DNA from 3 places in the Brevibacillus sp. HB1.2 genome. Region 3 is predicted to be linked to each of the others. Evidence: riboswitches for the same ligand, from Rfam matches in the RefSeq annotation. Region 3 holds a riboswitch; each other region holds the start of a gene.
The links. A riboswitch is a leader RNA that binds a small molecule or an ion and turns the genes downstream of it on or off. The one in region 3 is predicted to bind lysine.
Positions count from the first base shown of each region.

Region 1: it holds a riboswitch for lysine, as region 3 does, so the genes downstream of both, dapD (2,3,4,5-tetrahydropyridine-2,6-dicarboxylate N-acetyltransferase) here and HPY28_RS09500 (aspartate kinase) in region 3, are expected to answer to the same signal.
Region 2: it holds a riboswitch for lysine, as region 3 does, so the genes downstream of both, HPY28_RS21220 (amino acid permease) here and HPY28_RS09500 (aspartate kinase) in region 3, are expected to answer to the same signal.

Region 1 is NZ_JABMIU010000002.1:451,030-455,248, reverse strand. Features, by position in the region: gene HPY28_RS07095 (EcsC family protein) at 1-599, shown strand, start outside; gene HPY28_RS07090 (GNAT family N-acetyltransferase) at 574-1,122, opposite strand; gene HPY28_RS07085 (flavodoxin) at 1,191-1,631, opposite strand; lysine riboswitch at 1,773-1,962, shown strand; gene dapD (2,3,4,5-tetrahydropyridine-2,6-dicarboxylate N-acetyltransferase) at 2,054-2,764, shown strand; gene HPY28_RS07075 (aspartate aminotransferase family protein) at 2,779-3,993, shown strand; gene HPY28_RS07070 (N-acetyldiaminopimelate deacetylase) at 3,997-4,219, shown strand, end outside.
Region 2 is NZ_JABMIU010000010.1:150,732-154,950, reverse strand. Features, by position in the region: gene HPY28_RS21225 (hypothetical protein) at 76-933, opposite strand; gene HPY28_RS21220 (amino acid permease) at 1,152-2,600, opposite strand; lysine riboswitch at 2,714-2,899, opposite strand; gene HPY28_RS21215 (DinB family protein) at 2,984-3,478, opposite strand; gene HPY28_RS21210 (CGNR zinc finger domain-containing protein) at 3,647-4,204, shown strand.
Region 3 is NZ_JABMIU010000003.1:298,483-302,701, reverse strand. Features, by position in the region: gene HPY28_RS09505 (YslB family protein) at 143-595, shown strand; gene HPY28_RS09500 (aspartate kinase) at 645-1,886, opposite strand; lysine riboswitch at 2,117-2,304, opposite strand; gene uvrC (excinuclease ABC subunit UvrC) at 2,407-4,188, opposite strand.

The DNA of each region.
Region 1 (4,219 bases), on a different contig from region 3:
TAGAGGGACAGGGGGCGTCTGTTGTTGACAAAGAAAAGATTGCCGCTGTACCGCTTACGATCATGAATGATGTCGCAATGGAGTTAAAGGATTCACGTGCGAATTTTGCCACGGTACAAGGTGCCACGACTGGCTTCGGAGGGATTTTTACCCTCGCGATCGATATCCCTTTATTGATGGGGACATCCCTTAAAGTATTACAAGAGATGGCTCTTGCCTATGGCTATCGACCTGAAGAGAAAAGAGAGCGGCTGTTTGTCGTCAAATGCTTGCAGTTTGCTTCATCAGACATTGTAGGGAAAAAAGCGATACTCGCTGAGCTCTCCCGCTTTGATGATCCAAATGCGCAGAGAGAGGTTATGGCTCAATTGCAAGGATGGCGTGAAGTCGTGGTAACGTACACAGAAAACTTTGGGTGGAAAAAATTGTTTCAAATGGTGCCGATTGCAGGTGTTTTGTTCGGGGCGTATTTGAACCGTTCAACCGTACAGGATGTCGCCGAAGCGGGGATGATGCTGTACCGCAAACGGCGTATCCTGGAGCGGCTACGAGAGAGCGAAATGAGGGAGGAAATTACTGAGCCCACTCCTCAGCAGTAAGAGCGTACAGGAGATGGTCTTCCCATACACCGTTAATTTGCAAAAAGCGTAACGAAAGCCCTTCCTGGCGAAAACGGTTTTTTTCCAAGACGCGAATGGAAGCTTGATTGCGAGGCATAACAGCAGCTTGTACTCTGTGCAGCCCAGCATCCGTTAAAGCAAAGCGGAGGGCGAGATTTACTGCTGATGTCGTATAACCTTTGCCATTGCACGCCTGATCCATAAAGTAGCCAATCGTCGCATTTTGCCATGCGCCACGTGCGACATTCGACAACGCTACACGTCCAATCATCTTTCCGGATTCTCGGGAGAATACGCCGAAAGCATAGGCAGTACCACGTTCAAAATCAATCTGCGCTTGTGAAATCTGTTCTTGCTGTCCTATGAGGGTCAGAAATGAAGCGGGGCGGATTGGTTCAAATGGTTGGAGAAAGTCATGATTACGCAGCCGAAGCTCTAGGAGCTCGGCTGCGTCTTGTTGTTGGAGAGGCCGTAAGAGAATCTCGTCCGTATGTAGTGACATGAGATCAATCCTCCTTAAAAAGTTGGATTGATAGTATAGCATGTGCCAGAGTATTTGGGAAACATCAATTAGCCGAGCAATTCAACAAATGACACCCCAAATGCTTTGCACGTTTCCACTTCTTTTGCAGTAGGAGAAAGCTCGATTTTCAAACCTTCCAGAGGAGTTTCCGCACCACGCTCGCTCGCCTTTTTCAGCAAAATATCAACAGCTGCACCGACATGCTCGTAAGCGGAGTCGCAAGAGCCAAAAGCAACAACCTTTTTCCCGCTGAGGTCAATATTGTCCATTTCCTCATAAAAATCCAGGCATTCGTCTGGCAGTTCACCGTCGCCCCATGTGTAGGCACCAAGCAAGATTCCGTCGTAAGCTTCGAGTTCTTTTGCGTTCGCATCCATCACTTCTTTTATCTCCAGCTCAGCACCAGTTGAACGAATACCTTCTGCAATTGCTTCAGCAATTTCTTGAGTATTCCCTGTCATGCTCGCGTATACCATCAAAATGCTCATAAAACGTAAAACCTCCAATTCAGATAATGAGTATCATTCTCATCAATAAAAATAATGAAAATGAGAATCGTTGTCAATAACTTTTTTCTTATTGCCACGTTTCATTGATTTTGGTAGAGTTAAATAAAATTATAATAATGTACTCTAAATAGAGGTGCGCCGAAGAAGAGTAAGTCTTTTCGCAATCTGCCAGGGGGCAGGAGAAGGAAGAAAGGCTAAAGCGCCGAAGCTTATGCTATGCCCCTACGTAGCACAGGCTGGGGTGTCTCATGAAAAATGATCATCCTGTCACAAGGGACCTAAAGTCTTTTTGTGGAGCGCTATTTATGATTTGCTTCTGTAGTAGTAAGAGCAATGAGATAGCGAATGCACTCATTGCTTTTTTTGATTTACCATGCTGTTATTTTGAGGAGGATGTAACCATGAACATGATGGATGCCAACGAAATTATCGCGTTTATTCAAAAAAGCGAAAAGAAAACACCAGTGAAGGTATATGTGAAAGGGAACCTGGAGGGAATCGACTTTGGTGCGAGCTCCAAAGCCTTCATTACTGGTCCTACTGGTGTTGTTTTTGGTGAGTGGAAAGAGATTGAGCCAGTGCTCGCTGCTAACGCAGACAAAATTGAAGATTATGTGGTAGAAAGCGACCGCCGCAACTCCGCTATTCCATTGCTGGATACAAAAGGAATTCAAGCACGTATTGAGCCAGGCGCAATTATCCGTGACCAAGTGACAATCGGTAACAATGCGGTCATCATGATGGGTGCTTCCATTAACATCGGCGCAGTTATCGGTGAAGGTACGATGATCGACATGAATGTTGTTGTAGGTGGACGTGGAACCATCGGGAAAAACTGCCACATCGGCGCTGGATCGGTTATCGCAGGCGTTATCGAGCCACCATCTGCACAGCCAGTTGTTGTCGAAGACGATGTTGTCATCGGAGCAAATGCTGTCATTCTGGAAGGTGTTCGCGTAGGAAAAGGTGCTGTCGTTGCAGCGGGTGCTGTCGTGATTGAAGATGTACCTCCATACGTAGTAGTTGCGGGAACGCCTGCTCGTGTGATCAAGCAAATCGATGAAAAAACTCGTTCCAAGACAGAGATCAAGCAGGAGCTACGTCAGCTGTAAGGGAGAGAGTGCACATGGACTGGCGTTCGCTCGATGAACAATATATCGTCTCCTCTTACAAAAGACTTCCGATTGCCATAGAAAAAGGCGAAGGAAATTACTTGTACGATACGAATGGAAAGAGCTACCTCGACTTGTTTACCGGACTCGCGGTAAACGTTCTGGGGCATTCTCATCCGCGCATTGTACAGGCTCTGCGTGAGCAGGGAGAGCGCTTCTTGCATATTTCCAATGTATTTTTAAATAAGCCCGCTATTCGTTTGGCCGAGCGTTTGGTTGCGAACAGCATTAGTGGAAAAGTGTTTTTCACCAACTCTGGTGCAGAGGCTACAGAGTCTGCGATCAAGCTGATTCACAAATGGACGAAGAACGAGGGAGCAGGTCGTGAAGGCATCGTTGTCTTACGCAACAGTTTTCACGGGCGAACACTCGGAGCAGTGCGTCTGACGAGGCAGGCTCACGTCTATCAAGACTTTCCTCAGCCGGCTTTTCCTGTTTATGAACTGGATGTGGAAGACACGGAAGGATTGCGAGCGATTTGCCAGGAAGCAAGACCCGCTGCGGTCCTCATGGAGCCAGTCTTGGGTTCTGGCGGTGTCGTGCCGTTAACGGAAGCGTTCTTGCGAGAGGTAGCTGCGATCTGTGAACATGAAGGCATGCTCTTTGTCATGGACGAGATCCAGACAGGAATGGGCAGAACAGGAAAGCTGTTTGCTTATGAGCATGCAGGCGTAACGCCAGACCTGATCCTTTTTGCCAAAGGCATAGGGGGAGGGCTTCCCCTCGGCGGTGTCATCGCTGGCCCAAAGCTGATGAACCAGTTCAAACCGGGGGATCACGGAACGACTTTTGCACCATCGCCACTGTCTGCTGCCCTAGGGAATGTCGTGTTGGACGAATTGCTTGATCCAGCCTTCAGCGCTCACGTAGAAGAAGTGATTGCGTACCTGTGGGCGGGCTTGGAAGCGCTGCGAACGCGTCTTCCAGATCAGCTGCAATCCCTTCGCGGAAAAGGCTTGATGGTTGGAATTCCGCTCTCTTCCACCCCGGAAGAGGTAAGCCACTTGCAGCAAGCATTGCTTGACGAAGGAATTCTCGTTGACGTGACGCAGAAAACGATTGTTCGTCTGCTTCCGCCACTGACGTTGACAAAAGCCGATGTGGACCGTTTTCTTGCTGTGTTTGAGGAGCAATTAACAGCAAGAACAGGTACGAAAAAGGAGGCGTAGACCATGACGACTTCCTTGTTTACACAAATTCGCCGAGACTTGCACCAAATACCGGAGCCAGGCTTCGCTGAAGTGAAGACGCAACAATACTTGCTCGATTATTTGAAAAAGCTGCCCCAGGAGCGAATCGAGATCAAAACGTGGCGGACAGGCATTTTGGTCAAGCTGGCAGGAACAAAGCCAAAACGATTAATTGCCTGGCGGACGGATATGGATGGCCTACCGA
Region 2 (4,219 bases), on a different contig from region 3:
CCATCAGCTACACAAAAAAAGAGCCCCAGTCCCAGGGAAGTTCGGGAGGAGGCTGTGTCCATCATCTTTGTGTAGTTAACTTGTTTTCTTGGTCAAGATCTTCATAAAAGAGGCAAGATTCGTTTGAAGCAATGGTGTGAAGGTAGAAAAGGAAGCATTTTCAGCGAGCGTATTCATTCGACGAACAAATTCAGTGTCGTCCTTTGTATTTACATTCTCAAAGCGGTTAGTGATTTTCGTATTTTTTAAATCGGAAAGAAGCGTAGCTTGTTCGTTCCGGTATTGAGAGATCCAGTCTGGTCGATGTTGCAGCTTTTTGACGAATTGAATCAGCATGCTTACTTTCTCTGTTTGATTGGTAGCCGCATGCATTTTTTTGTAGGCTTCCGGGTCATACCGCTCCATCAGCTTGGACGGGTTAACATAGTCGCTCGGCGCCCCATGTGGTTTTTGCGGAAGCTCTACGTAGCTGACACTGCCGGTTGCAGGGTCAACCTTTCGTGTTTTGGCAACGCCAGCGAGCAAATGGAGGGTATCCAAAAATTCAGCAGCATTTTCATCAGCCATGTATTGGTCTGCCAAATATTTGCCTTGGGTTAAACCGACTTCTACCAAAGCAGCTCTTTCTTCATCGGAGTAGGTGGATGGGGAGTTGAAAAAGTTTTGCTCCAGGATGTGGTCAAAGGCTTTGCGAGCCTCGGGTGGTTTATCTGCAAAAATTTTATCCAAACGCTCATTAATCTCTGTGTTAAAGAAAAATTGGACACTGTGATGCTCGATGACATCAGCAGGGAGCTCTCGTGCCTTGTGAGAACGAAGGTCTACTGTATCGTTCTCGGGCAATGCTAGACGAGTTCCTGTCACCATTTTGGGTGCAAGTTGGTTAGTTGAAAGCTGGGGGGTTAGGTAGCGGGTATTCGATTGGATGTGCATGTTCTACTCTCCTCACATGGATTCATGTTCAGTCGTGATGGCAGGAGATCTGGTTACCTTATATCAGATGACTGGTATGAGTTGTGAGAACGGAAGGAAACGGATCTCAATGGCTTCTTGTCTATACTATCGGCAATTTTTGGGCAGTTTTTAATATGCTGGCAAACATGAAAAAGGACTTCCGTTATCTGAACGGAAGTCCGTACTTATTTCTTCGATTATTTCGTGTGCTCATCCATGCTGAAGTCTACTTGTTCAAGAGGGACGAGCTCGGTCTTTTTGGTAATTTTATAAGCGAGCCAAACGATTAAGAAGAGTGGCAGGCCAATGTAAGAGACCAGGACGCCATACCAGTCAACCGTTCCACCCATGAATGCGGAGTAGTTTTGCCCAATAATAACGATACAGCAAATGATGAAGGCAAAAATCGGTCCAAACGGGAACCACTTTGCCCGATAAGGCAATTCGCTTAAGTCACGACCCTGAGCGATAAACGCTTTACGGAAACGGTAGTGACTAATGGCAATGCCCAGCCAAGCGATGAAACCTGACATACCGGAAGCATTTAGAAGCCAGACGTACACTTCGCCTTCCCCAAACAGAGAGGACAGAAAAGCAAGGGCGCCGACGAGCGCAGTCAAGATCAAGGCATTGATCGGTACGCCGTTACTTGTTACTTTTGCGAACCATTTTGGTGCGTTTCCTTCTTTCGCCAAGTTCCACAGCATGCGTGTAGAGGCGTACATGCCAGAGTTTCCAGCAGACAATACAGACGTAAGAATAACGGCATTCATGACGGATGCTGCAAAAGCAAATCCGGCATTTTCAAAAACAATCGTAAACGGACTGATCGCAATATCCGTAAGGTCGCCACTGATCAGATTTGGATTATCGTATGGAACCAACAACCCGATGATCAAAATAGCGAGGATATAGAAGAGTAGGATGCGCCAAAAAATTTGACGGATGGCCTTCGGAATGTTGCGGGCAGGGTCTTCGCTCTCCCCAGCTGCGACACCAACGAGCTCTGTCCCTTGGAAAGAGAATCCGGCAATCATAAAGACACCGAGCAGGGCCATGAAGCCGCCATTGAATGGCGCGTCGCCTTTGGTGAAGTTTTGGAGGCCGACTGCTTGGCCGCCCATAATGCCAAAAATCATCAACACACCAACAATAATAAAGACGATTACCGTTACTACTTTAATCAAGGCGAACCAATATTCAGATTCTCCATAGGCTTTCACAGACAGGAGATTCAAGGCAAACAGCAATCCGAGGAACAAAGCGCTCCACAATATCGCTGGGGTATCCGGGAACCAATATTTCATAATGAGTGCGGAAGCTGACAGCTCGACGGCAATGGTAATGGCCCAGTTGTACCAGTAGTTCCAGCCGAGAGCAAAGCCGAGAGATGGATCGACGAACCGTGTGGCATAGGTCGAAAACGAACCAGAAACAGGCATGAAGGCCGCCATTTCCCCCAAGCTGGTCATTAAAAAGTAAACCATGATACTAATGGCGAGATAGGCAACTAAAGCTCCACCAGGTCCGGCGGAATGAATCGAGCCTCCGCTCGCGAGAAACAATCCCGTCCCAATCGAGCCGCCGATGGCGATCATCGTCAGGTGTCGGGCTTTTAAACCACGTTGCAATTGATTTTGTGACATAAGCTACTTGCACGACCTTTCTTGATTTTTGAGAAGGAAGGTCGGAAACGAAAAAACCGCCATAGCCAAAAAAATGGCATAGGGCGGTATCATCCAATCCCCACCAAGCCTTCACTGAAGATAGCTCACCACGCTTGCTTGGCATGCAAACGTGACAGTTCTGCCCCTTTCGAGTACAGCCCCAACCCAATCGCACAGAGACGCGATATGAGCTTCGGCGGATTTTCCTTACCTGGAGTCATTGATTTTCTCTGAATCTCGTACAGGATGATATAAAAGCCGCGACCTCTATCCTCACCGTGAAAGATGAGGATAACATGTATGAAATTATGTGATTTATCAACTATAAAGGATTGTTTATGATTAATCAATGTGAAATTTTGTTATTCAAATGAGCGTCTGGCAGGCCAAGAGCCTTGTAACTTGCGAATTTGGACAATTTGTCCCGTATGAAACGCATCATGCAGGACCAGACTCATCACGGTTTGGTAAATGGGCGTATAAGTAGCCGTCTGGTTTAAATCCTCATCCGTCAGCAAGGAAAGCTTTTCATGAATGTGGCGATGGACGCTTTCCATGCGCAAGAGGGTAGCTTGCCAAGCGTCTTCGTCATCCGGACCGCCGGACGGGATGAAGGTATCATCGTTCGTCTCAGCCGAGCTAGGAAATTCAGTGCCCAATAGACGATGCAACAGGCGTTCTTTGTAATAAAGAAGGTGGCTGATGTTTTCCCAGATCGTGTTGGCTGCTTCTCCCACAGGGCGCCAGCTGGCCTCGGCTGCTGATACTCTGGAAAGCGCTTCTTTTAAGGGTGGATACCAGTCTTCCTTGTCATACGTACATTCCCATCCATGCAAAAGCAAATCCTTCCGATTCATACGCTTCCTCCTCGTCTGTGAAACAGATTGATGAAACGCTATAATAGCAGTAAGAAATGAAGATGTAACCAGTTAATTTGATTACGATAGTTACAAAGAGATATTACCATATTCTGTATAGTCATACAAGAGAGAAAAATGTAGGGTTTCGTCAGGAGAGATAATGACATGGACTGGCTTTGTATCGATTTTTTAAATAGTGATTGGCGGGATTGGCGTGGTTCTGGTCGTGCGGAAAATCGTTTGGAGAACCAGGAATGGCTGTCATCCTTTTTGCAAACATACAAGCTAACCGCTCCGCTTCCGATAAATGAGGAGTGTGCCGCTTCCCTTTTGCAGCTGCGCGAACGTTTGAGACGTATGCTGGAAGCTGTTGTCCGTGGAGACCGAATCCAAGAGGACGATCTTGCGGAATTGAACAGAGCTTTGGCTCAGGCCCCTTTTCATATACAGGTGTTGTATGTAGATGAGGAGGGCGGCTACGGGCAAAAGCAATCCAGCTCAACAGAGGGCTGGCCTCTCGTCATGGCACAAATTGCGGCTTCTTTCGCGGAGCTGCTTGCCCAGCAGCATTTGGAGCGAATCAAAATATGTGACAACGAGGATTGCCGCTGGGTGTTTTATGATGAAAGCCGCAACCGGGTGCGCCGCTGGTGTGATGACAAAATGTGCGGAAACCTGATGAAGGTGCGCCGTTTTCGGGAGCGACAGAAGGAAAAAGGCTGATGGAGCCATTACTAA
Region 3 (4,219 bases):
TTGTCGACACATAGCGTCAAGACAATCAATGTACTAAATACATTGATAGAATAACTTTGTTTAGTCCAGCTATTTTTTCTATTAAGATGTCATGAATGCGAGTCCCTCCTCATAATCTAGTACAGACAGGAGGGAAGCACATATGAAAGAGAAGGATCAGCTTGCAGCACTGTTGCCGCCAGAGACCATTCCCTATGCGGAAAGAATGAATATGCCCTATCTTGGCTATCATCTTCTACGCGAAACGTTGACTAGCACCCTGCTAGGCGATAGTGAAAACCATATTCTCTATTGGATTGGAAAAAATATGGGCCGCCAAATCCCCATTCAATCTGCAACAGGCCCGATTATGCCTTTTATTCGGCTCGGATTAGGCCAGCTCGACGTCGTGGAGGAGTCCGGGCAAACTATCGTCTATTCGCTTACTCATTCCATTTTTAGCTACCAGTCTATCGAAAGACTAGGATTCAGTCTTTCTTTTGAGGCTGGGATCATTGCTGGTATGATTGAGCAATGGAAAGAAAGAGAAGCGTTCAGCAAAATCGAAATGGAAAGCTCCTCTGACATACGTATATCTGTACAAGTGGCGTCATGAAGAAAATGCCCCCTCTACCTATAACAAAGGGAGAGGGAGCATCCATGTTTTATACTCCGTGCACGACCGCGGTTTCCTCGACATCCAGACCATATGCCGAATGAAGACTGCGAACAGCCAGCTCCGTCAAGGCTGCTGGAATGACACAAGAAACCTTGATATCAGACGTAGATACCATTTTAATAGAAATTTCTTTTTCTGCCAGGACACGGAACATTTCGGCAGCTACCCCTGGATTATTGATCATGCCTGAGCCAACAATCGATACCTTGGTCAAGCCTTCCTCGAAATCGACTTTTTCAAAGCCAAGCTCGTTTTTGTTTCTGTCCAGCGTATCCAGTGCTTTTTTCAGGTCATCCGCTGCAACTGTAAAAGAAATATTCGTAACAGACGCATCATAAGAGCTTTGGATAATGATATCGACGTTCACCTGATTGTCCGCCAGCGTATTGAACAGACGGGAGAGCGTCCCGACCTTGGCAGGCATGCCGACAACCGTGATTTTGGCTACATCTTCATCGTGTGCAACTCCACTTACTACTCTTCCTGTTTCCATGTTGGCAACCTCCTCAACGTACGTACCATCTTCGGCAGTAAAGCTGGAGCGGACGACCAGCCTTACCTTGTATTTTTTCGCAGCCTCTACTGACCTTGGATGAAGAACCCCTGCACCGAGGTTCGCCAACTCCAGCATCTCATCATACGAGATCGTATCCAGCTTGCTCGCAGCTGGAACCACTCGCGGATCAGCTGTATACACCCCGGACACGTCTGTAAAGATTTCGCATTTCTCAGCGTTCAAGCTCGCTGCGAGTGTAACCGCAGATGTATCCGATCCACCGCGGCCGAGCGTCGTAATTTCACCTTCGTCACTGATCCCTTGGAATCCTGCCACGATCACCACACGACCACGGCCGAGCTCGGATTGAATCCGCTCTGGATCAATCTGCTTGATCCGTGCTCTTCCGTGAATCGCCTCCGTGGTGATTCCAGCCTGCCAGCCCGTAAGAGAAATGGCGTCGTAGCCTTTTGTATGCAAGGCCATCGACAAAAGCGCGATCGATACCTGCTCCCCCGTGGTCAGCAGCATATCCATTTCACGCTCGGATGGGTATGCGCTTATCTGCTTGGCCATATCTACCAACACGTCAGTAGATTTGCCCATTGCAGAAACAACGACTACCACATCATGCCCTTCCTCTTTGTAGCTGACAATTCGATCCGCAACTCGTAAAATTCGCTCAATGGTACCTACAGAGGTGCCTCCATATTTCTGCACGATCAACCCCATGCGGCTTCTCTCCCTTTTTCTCATATCCAATGTTGGTATTTATCTCGTATCGTATGGTTTTTCACTATTCTCTCTATAAGGAAAAATCTTGCATTTTATTTTACAAAAAAGGCACCGACAAGGAATAAGACCTGCCGCTGCCTACTGTTTCGACATACCGGTTCCTCCCTCCCAATACACGCGGACAACGAAGATTGACAGTCATCACCATCAAAACTCACATTGACACACCGTGAGATAGCTCTCCATCTGACAATTGGTCATTGTGCAGATGACAGTCCTGCATTTGTTCAACGCAGACCCAGCATGGAGAAAAGCGGGTTTCCCTCCACACTTCGGCGAATTCCCCTTTCCCGTCCCCTTCACAGATTCCCGATCTCAGGGTGGTACTCTTGGTTTTCGCGCCTCTACCTCACTCCATAATGGAAGTGAGGCTAACTATTCTGTTTGAATCGGATTATATCATGAGTCTAAAAATGGATCAATTCCTTTTTAGAGGTTGTTCAAAAAGTTACATGTGCTATGTGTCCAGCTTGCGCAGATGCCCGATGATTTCTTTTGCCAGCTTGTCACCGATCCCTAATTGGCGGAAGTCTTCAACGGTCGCCTCTCGCATTTTTTTCAACGAGCCAAAATGAGAGAACAACAGCTTGCGTCGCTTCTCACCGATACCCGGGATCTCATCTAACTGCGAGGAGAGCATCGTTTTTGTCCGGGATTGTCTGTGGAATGTAATAACAAAACGGTGGACTTCATCTTGGATGCGCTGCAACAAATAAAACTCATAGCTATCACGTCTAAGATTCACAGGCTCTGGCGGATCTCCGTACATGAGCTGAGCGGTACGGTGCTTCTCGTCCTTCGCAAGTCCACAGACGGGAATATAGAGACCCAGCTCGTTTTCCAGCACGTCCATAGCCGCACTGATTTGGCCTTTTCCACCATCGATCACTATCAGGTCAGGCATCGGCTGGTTTTCTTTCAGCAGGCGTGAGTAACGACGGCGAACCACTTCGCGCATGGAGCCGTAATCATCTGGCCCCTCGACGGTTTTGATCTTGAATTTGCGGTATTCCTTTTTGTCAGGGCGACCATCTGTAAACACAATCATTGCAGACACAGGCTCTGTTCCCTGAATGTTGGAGTTGTCAAACGCTTCAATTCGATGAGGAACCGGAATCCCTAAAATGTGACCAAGATTGTGTACCGCTTGGACTGTACGAGCATCGTCCTTGGACATCAGCGCGAACTTCTCCTGCAAAGCAATACGGGCGTTCTCGGAAGCCATCTTCACGAGCTCATGCTTTTTGCCTCTTTTCGGAGCATGGACTTTGATGCCCAGCCACTCACCCAAAAGCTCCGGTTCACTCTCTTGCGGGAGCAAAATTTCTTTTGGTAGCGCATTTTGTTTATCGTAGTAGAACTGGCTCACATAAGACATAAAGTCCTCGGTTTCGCTTCCATAGTATGGAAAGGAAGTCGTCTGACGCTCGATCATCTTCCCTTTTCGCATGTAGAACACTTGAATGCACATCCAGCCTTTTTCCACAGCAAATCCGATAATATCGCGGTCTACCGTATCCGTGAACGTGATCTTCTGCTTCTCCATCACCGCTTCGATGCTCTTGATCTGATCGCGATATTCCTTGGCTCGTTCGAACTCCATGTTTTCAGCGGCTTGCAGCATTTTTTCCGTGAGAGTTTGCTTCATTTCCTCGTGGCCACCATCGAGGAACCGGCTGATTTCATCCACCAAACGCTGATTTTCCTCTGCCGATACCTCGTACACACAGGGCGCTAAACATTGTCCCAAATGGTAGTAAAGACAAACCTGCTTGGGCATATTGCGGCACTTGCGCAACGGATAGAGGCGATCCAGCAGCTTCTTCACCTCGGAGGCATCTCCGGCATTCGGATACGGACCGAAATACTTGGCTTTATCTTTTAATACCTTACGGGTAATCTCCAGGCGTGGCTGCGCCTCATTCGTAATTTTGATGTACGGATACGTCTTGTCGTCGCGGAGCATGACATTGTAACGCGGATCGTGCTCCTTGATCAGGTTGCACTCGAGGATGAGCGCCTCAATCGCGGAGGATACCACAATGTACTCAAAGTCCACGATTTCACTGACCAACAGCTGCGTCTTCCCGTTATGACTGCCTGTAAAATAAGAGCGGACGCGGTTTTTCAGTACCTTGGCTTTTCCTACGTAAATGATTTCCCCGCTCGCATTTTTCATCAGGTAGCAGCCTGGCTTATCTGGCAGGACGGCCAGCTTATCTTTTAAGGAGCTGTTCATGGCTGCTCCCTCCTCTTTGCTCTATATCTGC